DNA from 2 places in the Marinococcus salis genome. Region 1 is predicted to be linked to the other one. Evidence: riboswitches for the same ligand, from Rfam matches in the RefSeq annotation. Region 1 holds a riboswitch; the other holds the start of a gene.
The links. A riboswitch is a leader RNA that binds a small molecule or an ion and turns the genes downstream of it on or off. The one in region 1 is predicted to bind S-adenosylmethionine.
Positions count from the first base shown of each region.

Region 2: linked by a shared signal. The riboswitch ahead of ACTTK6_RS11240 (methionine biosynthesis PLP-dependent protein) and the one ahead of ACTTK6_RS12070 (methionine ABC transporter ATP-binding protein) in region 1 are both predicted to bind S-adenosylmethionine.

Region 1 is NZ_JBQOJB010000014.1:60,832-72,016, reverse strand. Features, by position in the region: gene ACTTK6_RS12085 (STAS domain-containing protein) at 1-658, shown strand, start outside; gene ACTTK6_RS12080 (arsenate reductase family protein) at 735-1,097, shown strand; gene gcvH (glycine cleavage system protein GcvH) at 1,125-1,508, shown strand; SAM riboswitch class I at 1,673-1,778, shown strand; gene ACTTK6_RS12070 (methionine ABC transporter ATP-binding protein) at 1,937-2,956, shown strand; gene ACTTK6_RS12065 (methionine ABC transporter permease) at 2,949-3,617, shown strand; gene ACTTK6_RS12060 (MetQ/NlpA family ABC transporter substrate-binding protein) at 3,644-4,477, shown strand; gene sufC (Fe-S cluster assembly ATPase SufC) at 4,880-5,668, shown strand; gene sufD (Fe-S cluster assembly protein SufD) at 5,694-7,004, shown strand; gene ACTTK6_RS12045 (cysteine desulfurase) at 7,004-8,227, shown strand; gene sufU (Fe-S cluster assembly sulfur transfer protein SufU) at 8,214-8,660, shown strand; gene sufB (Fe-S cluster assembly protein SufB) at 8,730-10,130, shown strand; gene ACTTK6_RS12030 (DUF72 domain-containing protein) at 10,254-11,123, shown strand.
Region 2 is NZ_JBQOJB010000012.1:48,130-59,314, forward strand. Features, by position in the region: gene ACTTK6_RS11195 (RecQ family ATP-dependent DNA helicase) at 1-480, shown strand, start outside; gene ACTTK6_RS11200 (hypothetical protein) at 473-757, shown strand; gene ACTTK6_RS11205 (hypothetical protein) at 738-944, opposite strand; gene ACTTK6_RS11210 (metallophosphoesterase) at 1,074-1,838, shown strand; gene ACTTK6_RS11215 (YpdA family putative bacillithiol disulfide reductase) at 1,851-2,837, shown strand; one part of gene ACTTK6_RS11220 (IS3 family transposase) at 2,919-3,207, shown strand; one part of gene ACTTK6_RS11220 (IS3 family transposase) at 3,207-4,036, shown strand; gene ACTTK6_RS11225 (asparaginase) at 4,153-5,127, opposite strand; gene prsW (glutamic-type intramembrane protease PrsW) at 5,230-5,877, shown strand; gene ACTTK6_RS11235 (hypothetical protein) at 5,901-6,065, shown strand; SAM riboswitch class I at 6,124-6,230, shown strand; gene ACTTK6_RS11240 (methionine biosynthesis PLP-dependent protein) at 6,323-7,426, shown strand; gene ACTTK6_RS11245 (bifunctional homocysteine S-methyltransferase/methylenetetrahydrofolate reductase) at 7,453-9,294, shown strand; gene ACTTK6_RS11250 (flagellar brake protein) at 9,342-10,016, shown strand; gene cmk ((d)CMP kinase) at 10,181-10,867, shown strand; gene ACTTK6_RS11260 (lysophospholipid acyltransferase family protein) at 10,857-11,185, shown strand, end outside.

The sequences.
Region 1 (11,185 bases):
TAAGGAATATTTTTATGAGTGGCTGGATGAAGGAAGCTGGGAAAAGGCAAAACGGCTGTTTCATGATATGCCTGAAGAAAATGGCGTAGAGTTGATTTTTATCGACGAAGACCGCATCTCCACTGTGATGGATGTATACACGGAAAAAAGCAACGATCTGCACATCCACGTGCTGCTTGTGCCAAAGGATCAAAGCTACAGCAATGTCTCAGGCAAGCTCGAACGTCTTCGCGGCCGCCTTCGGGAGACGAATACAGAACTGCTTGAAGAAAAAGAAACGATGGAAGCCGTCATTAAGGAAAATTACCGCCTGTCCGCTCCGTTTATTGAAATTACAAAAGATATGGCCCTCGTGCCCCTTCACGGCGATATTAACGAGCAGAAAGTGTCACTAATCGCTGAAAAAGTTGTTCATGCCTGGCACCAGGGGGAGTACGAAAAGACAATTTTTGATTTTACCGGGGTGGGAGAGGTAGACGAAGAGGGGATGAAGGAACTGCGCAGCACCTTTGAAGCGCTCACCTTGATGGGCACTAAAGTCATCGTGGCCGGCGTCCTCCCGCGCCAGGCCAAACAGCTTCAGGAAATGCATACCTCCCTTGCTTTTGAATTCAGCCGTTCACTCGAACAGGTCTTAACAGCTTCCCTTGGCAGTTAAAAACAAAATGAAACTTTCCAACCTGGAAAGATTCCGCTACAATTAGAGGAAAGAAAGCGTGTGAGGAGGCCTGGCATTGGCACTTACTTTTTATGGATATCCCCCGTGCGATACATGCCGCAAAGCTAAAAAGTGGCTTGAAACAGAAGAGATCCCTTTTAACGAGTATCATATTGTAGACCATCCGCCTTCTAAGGAAGAACTAAAGAAGTGGAAAGAGCAGGAAGGGCTCGAATGGAAACAGTTTTTTAACACAAGCGGAAAAAAGTACAGGGAGATGGACTTGAAGAGCCGTCTGCCGAAAGCGTCCGAAGAAGAAATTCTGGAATGGCTCTCCTCTGATGGAATGCTCATAAAAAGACCTGTCGTGACAGATGGCGAGAGTGTTACCCTTGGGTTTAAGGAACCAGTTTTTGAGGAAAAGTGGAAAGCGTATTAGTATTCATTTGAAGGAGGATGATTATGCATGAGTGTGCCAGATGAACTTTTGTATTCAGAAGAACATGAATGGGTGAAAAAAGAAGACGGACGTCTTCGCGTTGGGGTCACGGATTTTGCCCAATCAGAGCTTGGCGATATTGTATTCGTAGAGCTTCCAGAGGTTGGGGATGAGCTTGAAGCAGGTGAACCATTTGGAAGTGTAGAGTCTGTAAAAACAGTATCGGAGCTTTATGCCCCGGTCACAGGGAAAGTCGTAGAAATTAACGAAGACCTGGATGATTCTCCGGAATTCGTTAATGAATCGCCGTATGAAAAAGCTTGGATGATCGTTGTAGAGCCTTCCAATGAAAGCGAACTGGATGATCTAATGTCTCCGGCTCAGTATTCGGACATGGTAAGCGACGATTAATACTGATTTACATAGAAGCTGGCCTGTAAACAGGCAGCTTCTTTTTTGAAGAGCTTTAATACTGATCGTTTTCACCCTTTTCAGCACGACGCCAACAGTTGACGCTTATAGGAAAAGGTGCTATTATCAATAGCATCGTCAAATATGAACGGATAATCATCGTTCACTTATCAAGAGAGGTGGAGGGGCTGGCCCTGTGAAACCCGGCAACCAGTCTGCATAAGCAGACATGGTGCCAATTCCTGCAGGCATATGTCTGCAAGATGAGTGGAAAGGATTCTTAAAAACCTTTCTGCTCGTGTGCAGAAAGGTTTTTTCTTTATGGTTCGAGGTGGAAAGAGAACATTTGCCGGAACTGTGAAGATTTAAAACCTACTATTTACATCTCTTTAATGAAGATAAAGAAGGACGATGAAGGAGAGAGCGGTATGATTCAATTAAAAGGTTTGTCCAAGGCCTTTCAAACAAAAACACAAACCGTTACTGCTGTAGATAACGTCAGCCTTTCTATTGATGAAGGAGAGATCTTTGGCATTATCGGCTACAGCGGCGCAGGTAAAAGTACGCTTGTAAGGCTGTTAAATAAGCTCGAAACCGCAACGAGCGGTGAAGTAACCATCGAGGGAGAGAGCATTACCTCCTTAAAAGGGCAGTCTCTTCGCAGCGCCCGCCAGGAGATAGGAATGGTGTTTCAACACTTTAACCTGCTGTGGTCGCGGACAGTAGCAGAAAACATTGCGTTTCCACTCGAAATTGCAAAGCAGTCAAAGCAGGAACGAAACAAACGGGTGCAGGAGCTGGTGAACCTTGTCGGCCTTGAAGGCCGGGAAGATTCCTATCCTTCCCAGCTGAGCGGCGGCCAGAAGCAGCGGGTTGGCATTGCAAGGGCTCTTGCTAACAACCCAAAGGTGCTGCTGTGCGATGAAGCGACGTCGGCCCTGGATCCAAAAACAACGGATTCTATTCTCGCTCTGCTGACTGATATTAATAAAAAGCTCGGTTTAACCATTGTGCTGATCACGCACGAAATGCACGTAATCCGTAAAATCTGCCACCGGGTGGCAGTGATGGAAAACGGCAGAGTCGTTGAAGAAGGGCCTGTGCTCCAGGTCTTCCGGAAGCCTCAGGAGCATATGACAAAAGAATTCGTGCGCCAGATTACGGAGCCGGAGGAAGATGCCTCGGAAATTGTATTTAATGAAGAAGAAACCGGGGCAGTGGTACAGCTGAAGTTTTTGGAAAACAAGGCTGAGCAGCCGTTCATTTCCAAAGTCATCCGCCAGTTTGATGTGGATGTGAACATTATTCAGGGAAAAATTTCCCAGACGCAGCGCGGCAGTTATGGCTCTCTTTTCATCCGCATCAAAGGCAGCCATGAGGAAATCGAAAAAGCGCTGGACTACCTCCGTGAAGAAGAAATAGAAGCGGAGGTGATGGAGCATGCTTAGCACCTGGATGGAAGAAATTAATTGGGAAAATATGTGGATTGCTACGTGGGAAACTGTATATATGAGCTTGATCGCGGTAGCAGCAACGTTTTTACTCGGAACAATACTAGGCGTTCTGCTGTATTTAACGGATAAGGGAAACATGTGGGAAAACAAGCCGGTGCATACGGTGACAGCGGCGATCGTCAATATTTTTCGTTCGATTCCGTTTATTATTCTAATCATTCTGCTTATTCCATTCACAACCTTTTTAATTGGCACGATGCTCGGGCCGAGTGCAGCGCTGCCAGCGCTGATTATCGGTGCAGCTCCTTTCTATGCCCGTCTGGTGGAAATTGGCTTGAGAGAAGTAGATAAGGGCGTTATTGAAGCTTCGCAGGCAATGGGGGCGACCCAGTGGCAGATCATCCAAAAGGTGCTTCTGCCTGAAGCCTTGCCATCCTTAATTTCCGGGATCACGGTGACAGGCATCACGCTGGTCAGCTACACCGCCATGGCCGGTGTTGTAGGCGGGGGCGGTCTCGGGAACCTTGCGTATCAGGAAGGGTTCCAGCGAAGCAACAATGACGTGGTGTTTGTTGCTACAGTCCTGATTTTGGTTATTGTCTTCATTCTACAGTGGGTGGGCGATATTTGGACGAGACAGATAGATAAACGATAAATATTATATTAATGGGGGAATTTTTCATGAAGAAAACACTACTTGGAGTTTCATTACTTTCCACGGCAGTACTTGCAGCATGCGGATCTGATTCAGAATCAGGAGACGGTTCCGGAGAAGACACGCAAACACTTACCGTAGGGGCTACGAGTGTACCGCATGCCGAAATTCTGGAATTTGCCGAAGATCAGCTTGAAGAAGAAAATATCGAGCTTGAAATTGAAACCTTCAACGACTATATTGTTCCAAACGAAGCGTTGGCTTCGGAAGAAATTGATGCAAACTATTTTCAGCATATTCCGTATCTTGAAGATCAAATGGAAGAAAACGAAAACTATGATTTTGTTAACATGGGCGGTATTCACATAGAACCTATCGGTGTTTATTCCCAGGAATACGACAGCCTTGATGCCCTTCCTGATGGGGCTGAAATAATTATGAGCAACTCGGTCGCAGACCACGGCCGGATCCTTCAGATGCTTGAACAGGAAGGCATGCTTACGCTTGAAGAAGGGGCCGGTGTGGAAGCAACTGTGGAGGATATTGCTGAAAATCCGAAAAACCTGCAGTTCCAGGCGGACATTGATGCGGCTACACTTCCGCAAGTGTACAATAATGGCGAGGGGGATGCAGTGTTTATTAACTCCAACTACGCGATTGATGCCGACCTGAATCCACAGGAAGATGCCATTGCGCTTGAAAGCCCGGAAGACAATCCGTATGTCAATGTGGTAGCGGCGAGGGCAGAGGATGAAGATAATGAAACGATTCAGACGCTCGTGGAGGTATTGCAATCGGAAGAAACACAGCAATTTATTGAAGAAGAATACGATGGAGCTGTTATTCCTGCCGAGCAATAATAGCGGACAGGCCGGACTTGTTGACTAAGTCCGGTCTTTTGTATTAAGTAGAACTAAAAGAGAATCTCCATTGAAAGAGTTTTTCTTTTTTTACTTCTCACCGAGGTTTGGTATACTGTAAGGGTGAATGAAGGAAAGCATTGAACAAGGAGGGTCGTTCCTGCAAATGTTTGTATAGGCGCCCTCCTTTTTGTATGAATGCTTTTATTGAGAATAAAGCCAAGGAATTCTCATTTATTTCCTATGCGTTTTATTATCATACAGCAGCTTAAAAATGAAATGTATCGGGAGATGAAGCGAGTTTGCTTGAAGTCAGTTTATATTTGTTATAAAATAATAATTATAATAAATAGAGAAAAAACAGCGGTTTCCGCTTGATTCCAAAATATGGAGGTATGCAAAATGGCAACGCCGAATTTGAAAATTGAGAATTTGCACGTAGAAATTGAAGGTACTGAAATCATTAAAGGTTTCGATCTGGAAATGAACGGCGGAGAAATTCACGCAATCATGGGACCAAACGGAACAGGGAAATCCACGCTTGCTTCTGCAGTGATGGGCCATCCGAAATATGAAATTACTAAAGGAACTATCACTCTTGACGGAGAAGACGTTCTCGACATGGAAGTCGACGAGCGCGCAAGAGCAGGTCTTTTTCTCGCAATGCAGTATCCAAGTGAAGTGAGCGGTGTAACGAACTCTGACTTTATGCGTTCGGCCATTAACGCTAAGCGCGGCGAAGGCAATGAAATCCAGCTGATGAAATTTATCCGCCAGATGGATGAAAAAATGAACATGCTTGAAATTGACGAATCGTTCTCCCAGCGTTATTTAAACGAAGGTTTCTCCGGCGGTGAGAAAAAGCGTAATGAAATTCTTCAGCTTCTTATGATGGAACCAAAAATCGCTATCCTGGACGAAATCGATTCCGGTCTTGATATCGACGCGCTCAAAGTCGTTTCCAAAGGCGTAAACGACATGAAAAGTCCGGACTTTGGCTGCTTAATCATCACTCACTATCAACGCCTCTTGAACTACATTACTCCGGATAAAGTGCACGTTATGATGCAGGGACGTATTGTTAAATCCGGCGGCGCCGAATTGGCCCAGCGTCTTGAAAACGAAGGCTATGAGTGGATTAAAGAAGAACTCGGCATTGAAAACGAACGCGTTGGAGAACCACAGGAATAATTTTAACAGCAGGGGAGGCGAAATGATGTCTATAGATACTACTTGGAAATACGATGAAAAATATGTCGAAGATTTTTCAAACAACCAAAATGAACCACAATGGCTGAAGGAGCAGCGCCTGAGCGCAAGCCGCCTGTCAGAAAAGCTGGAGCTGCCAAAACCGGAAAAAACGAACATTAAAACGTGGAACTTTACCGAATTTGAGCACCAGGGCACTTCGAAAGAAACCTTTTCCTCGTCGGACGAACTGCATGAACAAGTGCAGGGACTTATTGATAAAAACGCCACAGAGCAAAATCTTCTCGTGCAAAGAGACGGCCAGACGGTTTTGTATGAAGCAAGCAGCACGCTTGAAGAGCAGGGCGTTATTTTCACAGATATCGCAACGGCGGCCATCGAGCACGGCGATCTGCTCGAACGTTATTTCATGGGCAATGCCGTACAGGTGGATGAGCATCGCTTCACAGCGCTCAACGTAGCTCTGATGAACGGGGGGACATTCATCTATGTGCCGAAAAATGTAAAAGTGGAAGCGCCGCTTCAAGCAATCTATTGGCTGGAGCAGGCCGATATGGGGCTGTTCAACCACGTAGTTATTGTAGCAGAAGCAAACAGTGAAGTGACGTATCTTGAGAACTACGTTTCTTATGATACCGAAACGCCTTCTGTAGTTAATGCAATTGCAGAAGTTTATGCCGAAGAAGGCGCGAACGTTTCCTTTGGCGGAGTGGATCACTTAGAGAAGGCGACCACGGTTTACACTAACCGCCGCGGCTACGCACTTAAGGACGCAAGCATCGACTGGGCACTTGGCCAGATGAATGAAGGAAATACAGTATCGGACAACACGACTGCACTTGTAGGCGATGGTTCGACTTCTGATAAAAAATCCGTGGCTATTGGCCGTGGAGAGCAGAGCCAGAACTTCTGGGCCCATATTATCCAGTTTGGTAAAAATACGGATGGCCAGATTTTGACTCACGGTGTTATGAAAGACAAAGCTTCTGCTATCTTTAACGGCGTTAATAAGATTGAGCACGGAGCAACAAAAGCTAACGGAGAGCAAACCGAGCGTGTGCTTATGCTCAGTGAACGTGCACGTGGCGACGCGAACCCAATTCTCCTTATCGATGAAGACGATGTTACAGCCGGCCACGCAGCTTCTGTCGGCCGCGTTGACCCGGTTCAGCTTTATTACATGATGAGCCGCGGGATTCCGCAAACAGAAGCAGAACGGCTGATTATTCATGGCTTCCTCGCTCCAGTAGTGGACGCACTGCCAATTCAAGCTGTGAAAGATCGTCTGACGGAGGTAATTGAAAGGAAAGTATACTAATGGATGTAAAAGCCATTCGTGAACAGTTTCCTATACTGCAGCAGGAAGTAAATGGAAGCCCGCTGGTCTATCTTGACTCGGCGGCTACTTCCCAAAAACCGCTGCAGGTCATTGAAGCGGTTAATGATTACTACCGCCGCTATAATTCCAATGTCCACCGCGGGGTGCATACACTTGGAAGCATGGCGACGGATGAGTACGAAGGAGCCCGGGAAAAAGTCCGTGCCTTCATCAATGCCCCCTCCTCCCAGCAGATCATTTTCAACCGCGGCACGACAGTCGGCATTAACACGGTGGCTTCAAGCTACGGAGATGCTCATCTGCAGGAAGGCGATGAAATCGTCCTGACAGAAAAAGAACATCATTCCAATCTTATTCCGTGGCAGCAGGCAGCAAAACGTAACGGAGCCCATCTCCGGTATGTGGAGCTTGAAGCAGACGGAACGGTGACGGCAGAAAATGTACGCAAAGCTGTTTCCGAAAAAACAAAAATTGTTGCCGTCAGTCACGTCTCAAACGTACTTGGCACGGTGGACCCCATTAAAGATATTGCCGCTATCGCCCATGAACACGGAGCGATCATCGTCGTAGACGGTGCCCAGAGCGTCCCGCACATGACGGTGGACGTGCAGGACCTGGACGTGGACTTTTACGCCTTCTCCGGGCACAAAATGGGCGGCCCGACAGGGATCGGTGTTCTTTATGGCAGAAAATCTCTTCTGGAAAATATGGAACCGGTGGAATTTGGCGGCGAAATGATTGACTTTGTCGGGCTTTATGATTCAACATGGAAAGAAACCCCGTGGAAGTTTGAAGGGGGCACACCGATCATTGCTGGTGCTATTGGTCTAGGAGCAGCAATTGATTTCCTGAAAGAGATAGGCCTGGATGACATTGCTGCTCACGAAAAAGAGCTCGGCCAATACGCGCTCAAGCAATTATCGGCGGTGGATGGTCTGGAAGTATACGGACCAAAAGAACGTACAGGCATTATGACGTTTAATGTACAGGATGTGCATCCACATGATGTCGCCACCGTTCTTGATGCAGAAGGCATTGCGGTACGCGCCGGCCATCATTGTGCGCAGCCGTTAATGAAGTGGCTCGATGTAGCCTCTACCGCCCGTGCCAGTTTTTATCTTTACAACTCCACAGAAGATATTGATGCTTTGGCAGAGGGGTTAATAAGAGTAAAGGAGTATTTCGGTGATGTCTTCGCATAATTTAGATACACTTTACCGCCAGGTCATCATGGATCACTACAAAAATCCAAGAAACAAAGGTGACCTGGAGGAAGAGACACTTCATGTCAACATGAACAACCCAACATGCGGCGATCGCATCCAGCTTCAGCTGAAGGTGGAAGAAGAAAAAATCTCCGATGCAAGATTTGTTGGAGAAGGCTGCTCGATCAGTTTATCCTCTGCTTCGATGATGACGGAGGCCGTAAAAGGTCACACTGTCGAAGAAGCACTGGATATGGCGCAGATGTTTTCGCAGTTAATGCAGGGCGAAGAGATCGACGATACGAAATACGACCTTGGCGATATCGAAGCCCTGCAGGGCGTTACGAAGTTCCCTGCCCGTATTAAATGCGCAACACTTGCGTGGAAGGCCATGGAAAAAGGGTTAGTGGAAGAAGAAGACCGTTCATAATACAGCAACGTGCTTGAAACACAGCGGGAATGACTATGTTCATTCCTGACTCTAAGGAGGTATTTTCATATGGCAAAACAAATGCCGGAAATTGGTGAAGACTATCAGTATGGTTTTCATGACAAAGACGTTTCCATTTTCCGTTCTGGTAAAGGCCTCACAGAAGAAATTGTAGAAGAAATCTCCAGAATTAAAGAAGAACCTCAGTGGATGCTTGACTTCCGTCTGAAATCTCTGGAAATCTTTTATAAAAAACCAATGCCGCAATGGGGCGGCGATCTCTCCGGATTGGACTTTGACGCTATTACGTACTACGTAAAACCGTCGGAGCGTTCCGAAAAATCCTGGGATGAAGTTCCGGAAGAAATCAAAAACACATTCGACAAGCTCGGTATTCCGGAAGCAGAGCAAAAGTATCTGGCAGGGGTATCAGCACAGTACGAATCCGAAGTTGTATACCACAACATGGAAAAAGAGCTTGAAGAGCAAGGAATCGTGTTTAAAGATACTGACACTGCAGTAAAAGAAAACGAAGAGCTGTTCCGCGAGCACTTCGGCAAAGTAATTCCGCCGTCGGATAACAAATTCTCGGCACTAAACTCTGCAGTGTGGTCCGGTGGTTCCTTTATCTATGTACCAAAAGGTGCAAAGGTAGAAACACCGCTCCAGGCTTATTTCCGGATTAATTCGGAAAACATGGGACAGTTTGAGCGTACGCTGATCATTGCAGACGAAGGCAGCTCCGTGCACTATGTGGAAGGTTGTACCGCGCCGGTCTACTCCACTGATTCCCTGCACAGCGCCGTTGTTGAAATCATCGTGAAGAAAGACGCGTACTGCCGTTATACGACTATCCAGAACTGGGCTCCAAACGTTTACAACCTCGTAACAAAACGGGCGGTTGCAGACGCAGGCGCTACGATGGAATGGGTTGACGGTAACATCGGTTCTAAACTGACGATGAAATATCCATCGATTATTATGCGCGGTGAAGGTGCGAAAGGTACTGTTCTTTCCATCGCTATCGCCGGCCGCGGCCAGCATCAGGACGCAGGCGCGAAGGTAATGCACCTGGCTCCTAACTGTTCCTCCACTATCGTTTCGAAATCTATTTCGAAACAGGGCGGAAAAGTAACGTACCGCGGCATTGCGAACTTCGGACGTAAGTCTGACGGTTCCAAATCGAAAATCGAATGTGATACGTTGATTATGGATAATGAATCCACTTCGGATACCATCCCGTACAACGAAATTTATAACAACAACATTGCTCTTGAGCACGAAGCAACGGTTTCCAAAGTATCAGAAGAGCAGCTCTTCTATCTGATGAGCCGCGGCGTTGGTGAACAGGAAGCAACTGAAATGATCGTTATGGGCTTCATTGAGCCGTTTACAAAAGAACTGCCAATGGAATATGCCGTAGAAATGAACCGCTTGATCAGCTTTGAAATGGAAGGCTCGATCGGTTAATTTCCGAGTCCAGTACGAAACAGGGGAAACTGTCCTTGGAAGAGCTATTACTGCTCTGAAAAGGGCAGTTTTTTTGTTTTATTTTAAAGAAGAACGTGAAAAGAACAGAGAGGTGAATAAATGATGATATACGTTGGATTAACCGGCTGGGGGGATCATGACTCTCTCTATCCGAAAGGATTAAAGCAAACAGACAAGCTGAAAGAATACAGCAAATATTTCCCGACAGTAGAAGTGGATTCCTCCTTCTACGCGATCCAGCCCAAGAAAAATATCGATAAATGGCTGCGGGAGACGCCGGATTCGTTCCGGTTTATTATGAAAGCCTATCAGGAGATGACCGGGCACCAGCGGGGTCCGAGTAAATATGAATCAAAGCAGGAAATGTTCGAACAGTATGCTCTGTCAGTGCGCCCGATGAAAGAAGCAGGCAAATTAGCGATGGTGCTTTGCCAGTTTCCACCCTGGTTTGAGTGCAATCGGGAAAACGTGGACTATCTTCGCTATTTAAGAGACCAGCTGCACGAATTTCCCTGCGCCCTTGAATTCCGGCATGAATCATGGTTCCATCCGGAGTTTCGGGAAAAAACGCTCGAATTCATGAAAAATGAAGACTGGATTCATTCGGTGGTAGATGAACCGCAGATTGAAGGCGGGTCGGTGCCAATCGTGGAGGAAGCGACTACGTCTTCCAAAACGCTGATCCGTCTGCACGGACGTGATAAGAACGCCTGGCTGAAGCCGGCACGCGGTCAGGAATGGCGGAAGGTGCGTTATCGCTATAACTATTCTGATACAGAGCTTCAGGAATGGCAGGCACGGGCAGAACGACTGCAGAAAGAAAGCAGCGACGTGTACATGATCTTTAATAACAATTCCGAGCGTCACGCGGCTCCGAATGCACGCCGGCTGCTAGAGCTCTCCGGCATAGAATATGAGGGGCTGACTCCAAAACAAACCTCTCTCTTTAATGACGAGACCCGTGATTCGTAGTAAGATAAAAGAAGATGAAATGCACTCGTTCAGCATCTCAGCAGGAGGGAACGAGTCCAAAG
Region 2 (11,185 bases), on a different contig from region 1:
ATTATTATTCCACAGATGCTGATGGAATCCGAGCTTCCCCCCGTGGATGAGCTTGACGCTGCCTGGGAGACGGCAGCCAGCAGCCGGCAGGAAGAAACAACTGCCGACTTGATCAATAAGCTGGGATGGACAGAGACCGCTGCCCGTTTTCTCGCATTTTACCTTGAGAAACATCCCCGAAAACGAAAAAGTGAACTTCTTGAAGACCTGGAAGAAAAGGTGCAGCAGCGGCGGTTTGAAAAGGAAAAAAAGCTGAAGGTTATGGTACAATGGTTAGAAAACAGCAATACCTGCCGGAGACGTTTATTGTTGCAGGTTTTTGGGGAAGCATTAATGAAACGCCCCGACCCATGCTGCGATATATGCGGGAGTACTATTCCTGTTCGTAAGCAGCCGGGAAATGAAAAAGAAAAAGTAACAGCTCCGTGGGAAATGCGACTGCAGGAGCTGTTTTTCGGAAAGGAGAGGGAGCATGAATAAAACACGTATGGAGAGGCGAAATGCTGGTTCAAATGCAGAACAGCCGGAAACAGAGCGAAGCCGACTCGGACGCCGCCGGAGTAGTACGGGCGAAGAACCTTCGAGTGAAGCCGGGCAGGAAGCAGCTTCAAGACGTTCACGCTATGCGGGCAGGAAAGAAGAACCGGAGGAGGAAGAACCGCCAATGCTCACCCTTCCTCATACGCTGTTGGCTGCGTTCATATTTATCGTAATTACAGCCCTCGCCTCGCCGTTCATTATAAGTATGTTTCAGTAGCAAGGAACGCCGTGGAAGTTTCTGTCAGTGGTGAAGATAGGAGGAGACCGGCAAAGCAGGCAATTACACCTAAAATCATTAATATAAATGGCCAGGTAAGTGGTTTTTTTCTAAATAAGAAATATAAAAGCAAAAAAAAGCCTCCTCCAAATAAAGCGGCTCCTGCTAAAAAGACAATAAGATCCATTGTTTGATACCTTCTTTCCGGTCAATTTTTTCCTTACATAAGTATAGCGGAGATAAGCGGTGTGCGTATACTCGTTTTTAAATTGTCCGGAAACGTTCAAATTTTATAAAAGAAAAGAGGGGTTCCATCATGAAAAAATGGCTGCTGGCTCCTCTTCTTTTTTCTGTGCTGTATGCCGGCAGGGTCCTGCAGGAGACATGGCAGAATAAAGTAAGAACCCATGAGCTTGAATATGAAAATCTTCCGGCAGAAGTGCAGGGCTTTACCATTTTCTTTATTACCGACATCCACCGGCGGCGGGTGTCGCCAGCGTTGTTCCGGAAGCTCGGCCTGACTCCGGATCTGATTATAATCGGCGGGGACTTGGCTGAAATTGGCGTGTCTGCGGAGCGGATCAGGCAAAACCTTCGTATGCTCCGCAGTTATGCACCGGTTGTGTTTGTGTGGGGAAATCATGACCTGCAGGTGGGCCGCGGATGGCTGAGGCCGCTACTGGAGCAGGAAAGAATCAGTATTCTTGAAAAAAATGTGTATACGTTAAAGGGAACTGCTTTTGCGATTGCTTCCTTTGGGGAGGAACGCTTTTATGAATCCTACCATTATCCAGCGCACGTGCCGGAGGCGGATCTGCTTATCGCCCACAACCCAGAAGCATATTACCGGTACGGGCCCTTCCCGAAACGGGCGGCCTACATGCTTACCGGCCATACCCACGGGGGCCAGATCCGGCTGTTCGGGTGGGGCCCAAAATTAAAGGGCGGCTGGTACCGCGAAAAACATCAGAATCTGTTTATCAGCAACGGCTACGGTACGACTACCATACCGCTGCGCCATGGCGCCCCGGCGGAAACGCACCTGTTTGTACTGACAAACGGTCATTCTTATAGCGAATAAGGGAGTATGAATATGAAAGAGGAAGTAATTATTATCGGGGGCGGCCCCTGCGGCCTGTCGGCAGCTATCGCTTTAAAGCGCCGTGGCATTGATGCGGCAATAATTGAAAAGAAAAATATTGTGCACAGCATTTATGAATATCCTGTCCACCAGACGTTTTTCAGCTCTGCAGATAAACTTGAAATCGGCGGGCACCCTTTTCCAGTGGTAGACCGAAAGCCACGGCGCCAGGAAGCTCTGGTGTATTACCGGAAAGTAGCGGAAGCGGAAAAACTGCGTATATATAACTATGAGGAAGTACAAAAGATCCAGGAAACGGGCAGCGGCTATCTGGTGCAAACCGAAACACTTCAGGGCAAGACCCGGGAGTGGGAAGCTTCGCACGTGATTATAGCCACCGGCTACTACGATAACCCTAATCCTATGAACGTGCCGGGGGAAAATTTGCCGCACGTAAAGCACTACTTTGAAGAAGCTCATCCCCATTTTAATCAGCAGGTCGTTATTATCGGCGGGAGAAATTCGGCTGTGGATGCCGCTCTTGCCCTCGAGCAGGTGAATGCTCAGGTTACAGTGCTTTACCGCGGCTCTGAATATTCCAAAAGCATCAAGCCATGGATTCTCCCGGATTTTCAGGCAATGGTCCGGCGTGGTGCGGCCCGTATGGAATTTGAAGCAGATGTCGTGCGCATTGAGCCGGACCGGGTTATATACAAGCAGGAGGAACGGGAGCGGTCCGTTGCGGCAGATTTTGTTTTTGCCATGACCGGCTACCACCCGTCCCGGGCCTTTTTCCGCCAGCTTGGCATTGCTGTTGACGAACAGTCGGGCCGTCCCTCCTTTGACGAAGAAACGATGGAAACAAACCGGGAAAACATTTATATTGCCGGTGTTATTGCCGCCGGAGATGAAGCAAATGAAATATTTATTGAAAACGGCCGTTTTCACGGTGAACAAATAGCGGAGGATATAGCACGAAAAAAAGCCACTTTGTTTTAATAGAGTGACCCCATAATATGAGACAGGAAAAAACACCCCCAACGTATGTAGTATTAACGATGATCTGGAGGTGTTTTTTTGATGGGAACCAATCGATTTTATCCGGAAGAAGTAAAGCGCGAAGTCATTCGTTTGAAATTAGAGGAGCAAACCTCCAACGAGGAACTCATGAAACAATTTGGGATTACGAATAAATCGCAGATTAAAACATGGGTCCGGTGGTATAAACAAGGAGCCTCCCATCGTCTGGCCCAGCCACCGGGAAAACAGTATACCTTCGGTAAAGGACCCGAAGAGGACACGGAAATCGAGCAGCTGCGAAAGAAAGTCGCCTATTACGAAATGAGAGATGATCTGATGGGAAAGGCGAAGGCCATCGAAAGGAGGTGGTCCCGGAAGTCATCGTCGAAGTGATAGAGGCGAACAGACATGCCTATGGCGTCCAGGAGATGTGTCATGCCTTCGGCATTCCCCGTTCCACCTACTATCGGTGGAAACAACGTTCCAACGAAATTCCGGCCCTGCACCGGACAATTATGGACCTCTGCCGCCGGCACCGATATTGGCTGGGCCACCGCAAGGTGGCGGCCCTTCTGCGCAAAGACCACGGGATCAGAATCAATCGAAAAACCGCCCAGCGCGTGATGCAGAAGTATCAGCTCCAATGCCGGGTCAAGCCGAAGAAACAGGTCCAGCCGACGGGAGAAACCCATCAGACGGTGCCTAATCTCCTTCAGCAGGAATTTACGGCGGACCGTCCCAACCAAAAATGGGTTACGGACATTACGTACCTGCCGTATGGAGAGAAAATGTGGTATTTATCTACGATCATGGATGTATACAATAATGAATTAGTGGCGTATCAGCTACGGGATACGCAAGAAACGAGTCTGGTGCTTGATACGCTGGAAGCGGCCTGTCGAGGCCGGGAGACCTACGGTCTCCTCCTGCACAGTGATCAGGGCTCCCAGTATACCTCGCGCGCGTTTCAGCAGGCAGCCAAAGAAAAAGGCATTATCACAAGCATGTCCCGGAAAGGAAACTGCTTGGATAATGCCATGATCGAATCCTTCCATTCCTCGCTAAAGTCGGAAGAATTCAGCATCCGCGTACGGATGCCCCTTACATCTTCTATTATAGTCGAAAAAGTCGATTCGTACATGTATTATTACAATTACATACGACCATTTACCAAATGAAACGACCACAGTCCGGTGGAATTCCGGACGGCGGCCGCATAGGTGTTTTTTCTTGTCTCATTTCTTTGGGTCAGTTCATAACAAACCAGTGGCTTTTTAGTATGAATTAATCCGCCTTATTCGACATGCTCAAAGCAGTCGCGTATTTCCTCGAGTGACCGTTGGTCATCTAGAGCAGCGAGCAGCTTAAGACGCGCTTTCTGGCCGTTAAGACCGTTCGTGAAAATAACGCCCTTTCGCTTCAGCTGATAGCCTCCCCCTTCATAGCTGTAGGTAGCCTGGACCACACCGCTATGGCAGCGGGAGACCAGGACTACAGGAACTTGTTTGGCTATTGAATCCTCCAGCAGCGGCACGACAGTTGGAGGAATGTTCCCCTGGCCGAACGCTTCGATAATGATTCCGTCAAGAGGCTGGTAGAGCAGTGGGGAAAGTAAAGCTGCATCCATGCCGGCTGCCATTTTTAAGAGGAGCACCTTCTTGTTCAGATGGACCGGTGAAAAATGCTCCCGGCTTGCCGGGTAGTGATGGATAAATATTTCATTGTTCGTTACAAAGCCGAGCGGACCGTATTGCGGACTCTGAAATGTGGCGATGTTGGACGAATGGGTTTTTGTAACGTTTTTTGCAGAATGGATCTCTTCGTTTAAAACGACGAGGACGCCGATGCCGCGGGCTTTATCGCTTGCAGCAGTACGGACCGCTGCTAGAAAGTTTTGCGGACCGTCGGCGCTGATTTCATTACTCGAACGCATGGCGCCTGTCACGACAACCGGCAGCTCTTTGTCATGAAAAAGATCAAGCGCGTAGGCGGTTTCTTCAAGCGTATCGGTGCCGTGAGTAATGACGACCCCGTCATATATATCTTCGGACAGCTTTTCAAGCATATGTTCGTGCAAAGAAAGCATATGCTCCGGAGTAATGTGAGGGGAAGGGAGATGTAGAAAATCGCTCGTCACAATTTCAGCAATTTGATTAGCAATGCGGCTCCATTGGCTTAACGGATTATGAAGCCCTGGCTCGACGCCGCTTTCTTCCGTCTGGGTCATGGCGATCGTGCCGCCTGTATGGATAACTAGTATTTTTTTCATTTCAATTCCTCCTCGTCGGCTCTGCTGGACTGTCATTATTCTTTTACGAATCTGAACATAGCATGATACGATACGTTTAACAAGAGAGGGTGAGAACGAAAGGTGATCGCACTGATTATGGCGGCCCTGGCGCCGGCTGTCGCTTTACTGCTATATTTTACATTAAAACGCCGGGCGGACGTGGAGCGGAGGCTGCCGGTCATCCGGGCGTTTGTCATCGGGGTGCTGATCGTGTTTCCAGTGCTTGTAATCGAGCACGCGCTCGAAACAGAAGGAGTAGGCATGCCGCTTTTCGCGGCCCAGTACACTCAGGCCGCTGTATTGGAGGAAGGAATTAAATTTTTCCTTTTATATACATTTGTGCTGCGTTTTGCTCCGATTAAAAATACTTATGATGGCGTTATATACGGACTTTCCCTGTCGCTTGGATTTGCTTCGCTCGAAAATATTTTGTACTTAATTGCAAACGGCATTGAAACAGCGGTTACAAGAGCTCTTCTGCCTGTAACGGTTCATGCGCTCCTCGGGGTGATCATGGGATATTATGCGGTATCGGCTAAGCGCGCCTCTCGCCATGGCAGGAGGTTATTCTCTTTTTTTCTTGCCCTTGCCATTCCGCTTATCTTTCACGGGCTGTATGATTATATATTAAGTGCTTCTTTAGGCAATATTCTGTATTATCTCATACCGTTCATGCTATTTTTATGGTGGTTTGCGTTGTCAAAGGCTAATAAAGCCAATGCGAAATAACAACTCGAAAGGACGAAGCTACTATGTCAGAAGACCGCCGCTACCGCGTTGTTATCCGCTGCCCGAAATGCGGCGAAAAGTATATTCTACGTGGCAGAAAGAACACCAACGGGGAAATGGAAACGGGTTTTCGCCGCTGTGTCTGCGGCAATGAAAGCCAGCTGCATATTGATATTGCGCCGGAGTAAAATGGTGACTTGCAATATCGATTCGTTTCATGTACTTTGGAAAGTAATCATATAACGTTTCTTATCAAGAGAGATGGAGGGATCGGCCCTTGGAAGTCTCAGCAACCAGCTGCAAAAGATGCGGTCAGGTGCTAACTCCTGCAAGCTGTGCTTGCGAGATGAGAAGAAGTATTGCATGCCAAGGTCTTCTTCTGTCTACGGAAGAAGGCCTTTTCGTACATTTAATGCATTAATTTTAGAGAAATGAGGGCTGTGACATGTCAAAGCAACTGCAGATAGAAACCATCCTTGCACAACTGGGGAATAATTCCGACCCGCGGACCGGTGCAATAAACCCTCCTGTTTATTTTTCCACAGCGTATAAACATACAGGTATTGGAGAGTCCACGGGATACGACTATTCCCGGACGGCGAACCCGACGAGAGATCTTCTCGAAAATGGTATCGCCGCGCTCGAAGGAGGTAAACAGGGGTTTGCTCTCAGCTCGGGGATGGCTGCTATTCAGACGCTGTTTGCGATCTTTGAAACCGGTGATGAAGTGATTGCAACAAGCGATATTTACGGCGGTACGTACCGTCTGTTTGAAGAAGGATGGCGGCGCTGGGGCGTGACGGTTACATACGGTGACCCGAGGGATCTTGAAGCATTCGAACAGCTGATTACCGGGAAAACGAAGGCGCTGTTTATTGAGACACCGACGAACCCGCTGATGCAGGAAGCGGATCTGAAGGAACTGTCACTGCTCGCGAAAAAGCACGGGGCCTGGCTTATTGTAGACAATACGTTTTATACCCCGGTACTTCAGCGCCCAATCGAAGAAGGCGCTGACATTGTAGTACACTCGGCCTCGAAATATTTAGGAGGGCATAATGATCTGATTGCCGGCCTGATTGTATCCAACGTGGACGAGCTCTCCGAAAAAATTGGTGCGCTTCAGAACGGCATGGGGACAATTTTAAGCCCGTTTGATTCCTGGCTGCTCATGCGCGGTATGAAAACCTTAAAGCTCCGCATGAAGCAGCATACAGAAAACGGGAAGGCGATCGCAGAGTATCTCAGCCGCCATGAAAAGATAACGGATGTGCTTTACTCCGGACGGGGAGGCATGCTTTCCTTCCGTCTCGAAAACGAAGAGTGGGTGGACTCGTTTTTGCGAAATATAAAAATCATTACTTTCGCAGAAAGCCTGGGCGGAGTTGAAAGCTTTATCACGTATCCGGCCACGCAGACACATGCCGACATGCCAGAGGCAGTAAGGGTTAACAACGGCGTAGATAACCGGCTGCTTCGTTTCAGCATCGGCATCGAAGATAAAGACGATTTAATTGAGGATCTCGAGCAGGCGCTAAGGGCGCTGTAACTAACAACCAGGAGAGGGGCAAAGCTATGAACGTACTCAAAAAACTCAGTTCCTCAATTTTGATCGGCGACGGGGCAATGGGGACGTATCTTTATCAGAAAGGCTATAAGGGTTCGTTTGAAGCCATGAACCTGACCAGTCCAGATACTGTGGAGCGCGCTCACCGGGAATATGCAGAGGCCGGGGCAGATATCCTTCAAACGAATACTTACGCTGCCAACCGGGTGAAGCTTGAAGGCTATGAGCTTGAAGATAAAGTGTTGGATATTAACCGTGCCGGCGTGCAGCTTGCAAGAAAAGCAGCAGGTGAAACAGCGTATGTATTTGCTACAGTTGGAGGCATTAAAGGCGTCCAGGTAAGTGAATATTCGGATGAATATTTGAGAAATGCGCTGCAGGAGCAAGTGGATGTCTTTTTGGCGGAGCCGGTGGACGGCCTGCTGCTTGAAACGTTCTATGACCTGCCAGAGCTTCTGCAGGTTGTCCGCTACATCCGGAGTAAGGATGCAGAAATCCCGGTTATCGCCCAGGTGGCGCTTGGAGACGTTGGCGTTATGCACGGCGGGGTGCAGATCAGTGAAGCTTTCAGCCGGCTCGAGGACGCCGGCGCTTCAGTGGTCGGTCTCAACTGCCGTATGGGCCCGTATCATATATTGAAATCCCTTGAGCAGGCAGAATTGACCGGAAAGGCGTATTATTCCGCCTACCCTAACGCCAGTCTGCCAAACTGGTACGATGGCCGGTATGTCTACCAGTCCAATCCCGAGTACTTTTATAAACAGGCATTCCGCTTTAAAGAACAAGGCGTACGTTTGATAGGCGGCTGCTGCGGCACAACCCCCGAACACGTGCGCATGATAGCGGAAGCAGTGAAACACGACGTGCCGGAAAAAACTAAGCCTCCAGTGAAGGTGGAGCCCCCAGCAGCTGAGCCCCCAGCTGAAAAGGAACAGTTTGTCCCTCTCCATGAAAAAGTAAAAAATGAAAATACGGTTATTGTAGAGCTGGACCCGCCGAAGAAGCTGAAAACGGGGAAATTTATGCGCGGCTCCCAGGCGCTTCACGACGCTGGGGCGGACGCAGTGACACTTGCCGACAACTCCCTCGCCTCCCCCCGGATCGACAACCTGGCGATGGGGGCGATGCTTAAGCAGCAGAGCTCTGCCCGGCCGCTCCTGCATATTGCCTGCCGGGACCGGAACCTGATCGGTTTGCAGTCCCATCTGCTGGGACTTCATACCATTGGTGTGCGGGATCTGCTTGCCATTACCGGAGATCCTTCCAAGGTGGGGGATTTTCCAGGAGCAAAGTCTGTATATGACGCCAACTCTGTTTCACTCATTTCCCTCATCCGGGAAATGAACGAAGGGCGTCTGTTTTCCGGAAAGTCGCTTGGAGAAAAAACAAATTTCTCCATTGGGGGAGCGTTTAATCCGAACGTGCTTCATATTGATAAAGCCGTGAAACGGCTGGAGAAAAAAGTGAATGCGGGGGCGCATTACTTTATGAGTCAGCCCGTTTATGATGTTAACCGGATTAAAACAATTCACGAAGCGGTCAAGGAACTCGAAGCTCCTGTATTTATCGGAATAATGCCTCTAGTGAGCGCTGGAAATGCAGAGTTTCTTCACAATGAAGTGCCGGGCATTCAGTTAACAGACGATACGCGAAAGCGAATGGCAGCCTGCGGGAATGATGCTGAAGCAGCCAAACGGGAAGGAATCGCTATTGCGAAAGAACTGATTGATGAAACACTCCGGTACTTTAACGGTATTTATTTAATTACGCCGTTTCTGCGCTATGAAATTACGGCTGAACTGACAAGGTATGTGCGGGAGCAGACGGAAGCTGGCGTTACAGAAATTTAACAGTTTTTCCTTTCGTCCGACATATAATATAAAAGGGGTTTTAGCTATTGTACGAAATTGGAAGCGTTTGGCATTTGCATGAAAACATAAATACAAAGGAACCGCATGACAATAAGGTTCAATACAAATCCCAGCTGCTTGATGCAGATGAAAATACGTTTACAATTGCTTTGCCCGCGGACCAGGAAACCGGGAAAAGCATTTCTTTTCAGGCAGGCAGAGCAGTGCATGTTTGGTATGTTGGAGAAGACAGTGCTGTTTATTCATTCCGTTCAACGGTCCTTTCCCGGCTAAAGGGGCAAATACCGGCATTAATCATTAAACGTCCAGAAAAAAAAGAATGGCAGCGTGTCCAGCGCAGAAACTATGTACGTGTCGACACGAGCGTTAATGCAGCTGTCCACGGATCTTCCCGGCCGTTTACAACTGTGACGGTAAATGTGAGCGGTGGTGGATGCATGCTCATTGTGCCGCCAAAAGCAAAACTGATGGAAGAGGAGCACGTACAAATCACGCTGGCTTTCCCGATGGAAGATGGCTCAATGCAATATTTGCAGTGTTCCGCTGCAGTAAGAAGAGTACTTGAAAAAGAAGAGCGGAGGCCAAAGCGGGCAAGCATGGAGTTTTTGGAGATTACTGAAAAAGAGCGCCAGGCAGTGATCAGGTACTGCTTTGAGCGGCAGCGTGCAGCAGCGAATCAGGAAAAACGAGTAAGGAGTTAAGAAACTAAAGGCCGCAGAAGCGGTCTTTTTACTGTCTCTTTTGAATAGGAGAAAATAAAAAGTTCAGGCGGAACAATATATGCAAACCGTGCGAAATATGTTAGTTTTGAAAATGATGGGCAAAGGCTACATGTTCAACAATCTAATGGGCGGGGTGCAGGAGGATGAGGAAAATCAATATTGCAATCGACGGGCCGGCCGGTGCTGGAAAGAGCACTGTATCGAAAGGATGTGCCGTACAGCTTGATTATACATACATCGATACAGGGGCGATGTACCGGGCGCTCTCATTAAAGGCGCTGCGGACGGGCACGCCGCTTGATGACGGCGAAAAAATGACGGAGCTGTTAAAAAGCACAAGCATCCGTCTCGTCGGTAATCCGAAGGTAAGTGAAGTTTACTTGGACGAGGAAAACGTATCGGAGGCTATTCGCACGAGCGAAGTTGACAGCGTGGTCTCTCTAACTGCGGCTCATTTTGGAGTACGCGAAGAAATGGCTGTTAAGCAGCGGCGGCTTGCAGCAGAAAAAAGCGCGGTACTTGACGGACGGGACATCGGCACGACTATCCTTCCGGATGCGGAATTGAAAATATTTTTAATCGCCTCTGTACAGGAACGTGCACTGCGCAGGTACAAGGAGATGCAGGAGCGCGGAAAACCGGCAGATTACGAAGAAATTTATGAAGCAATCATTCACCGGGATGAGCTTGATAAAGCCAGAGAGCATTCACCGTTAAAAAAAGCAGCGGATGCTGTGGAAATTGATACAACGGTGCTGACTGTACCCGAGGTTATCAGTAAAATCACGGCGCTCGCGGAGGAGAAGGTGAATCAGTCACATGATGTATAATATCGTAAAGTATTCTGCCTACTTCCTTGCGGTTATTCTTATGCGGGTCCGGGTCACCGGAAGAGAAAATATCCCAAAGGAAGGTCCCGTCCTGCTTTGTTCGAATCACATTAGCAACTTTGATCCGCCTCTGCTCGCCACCCATATTCGCAGAAAAGTGCACTTTATGGCTAAAAGCGAACTGTTTAATAAAAAAGTTCTCGGTTTTATTATGTATTTTGTCGGAGCCTTTCCCGTCCGCAGAGGCGTGGTAGACCGAAAGTCATTAAAACAGGGAATTCAATTTTTAAACGAGGGACAGGTTTTATGTCTTTTTCC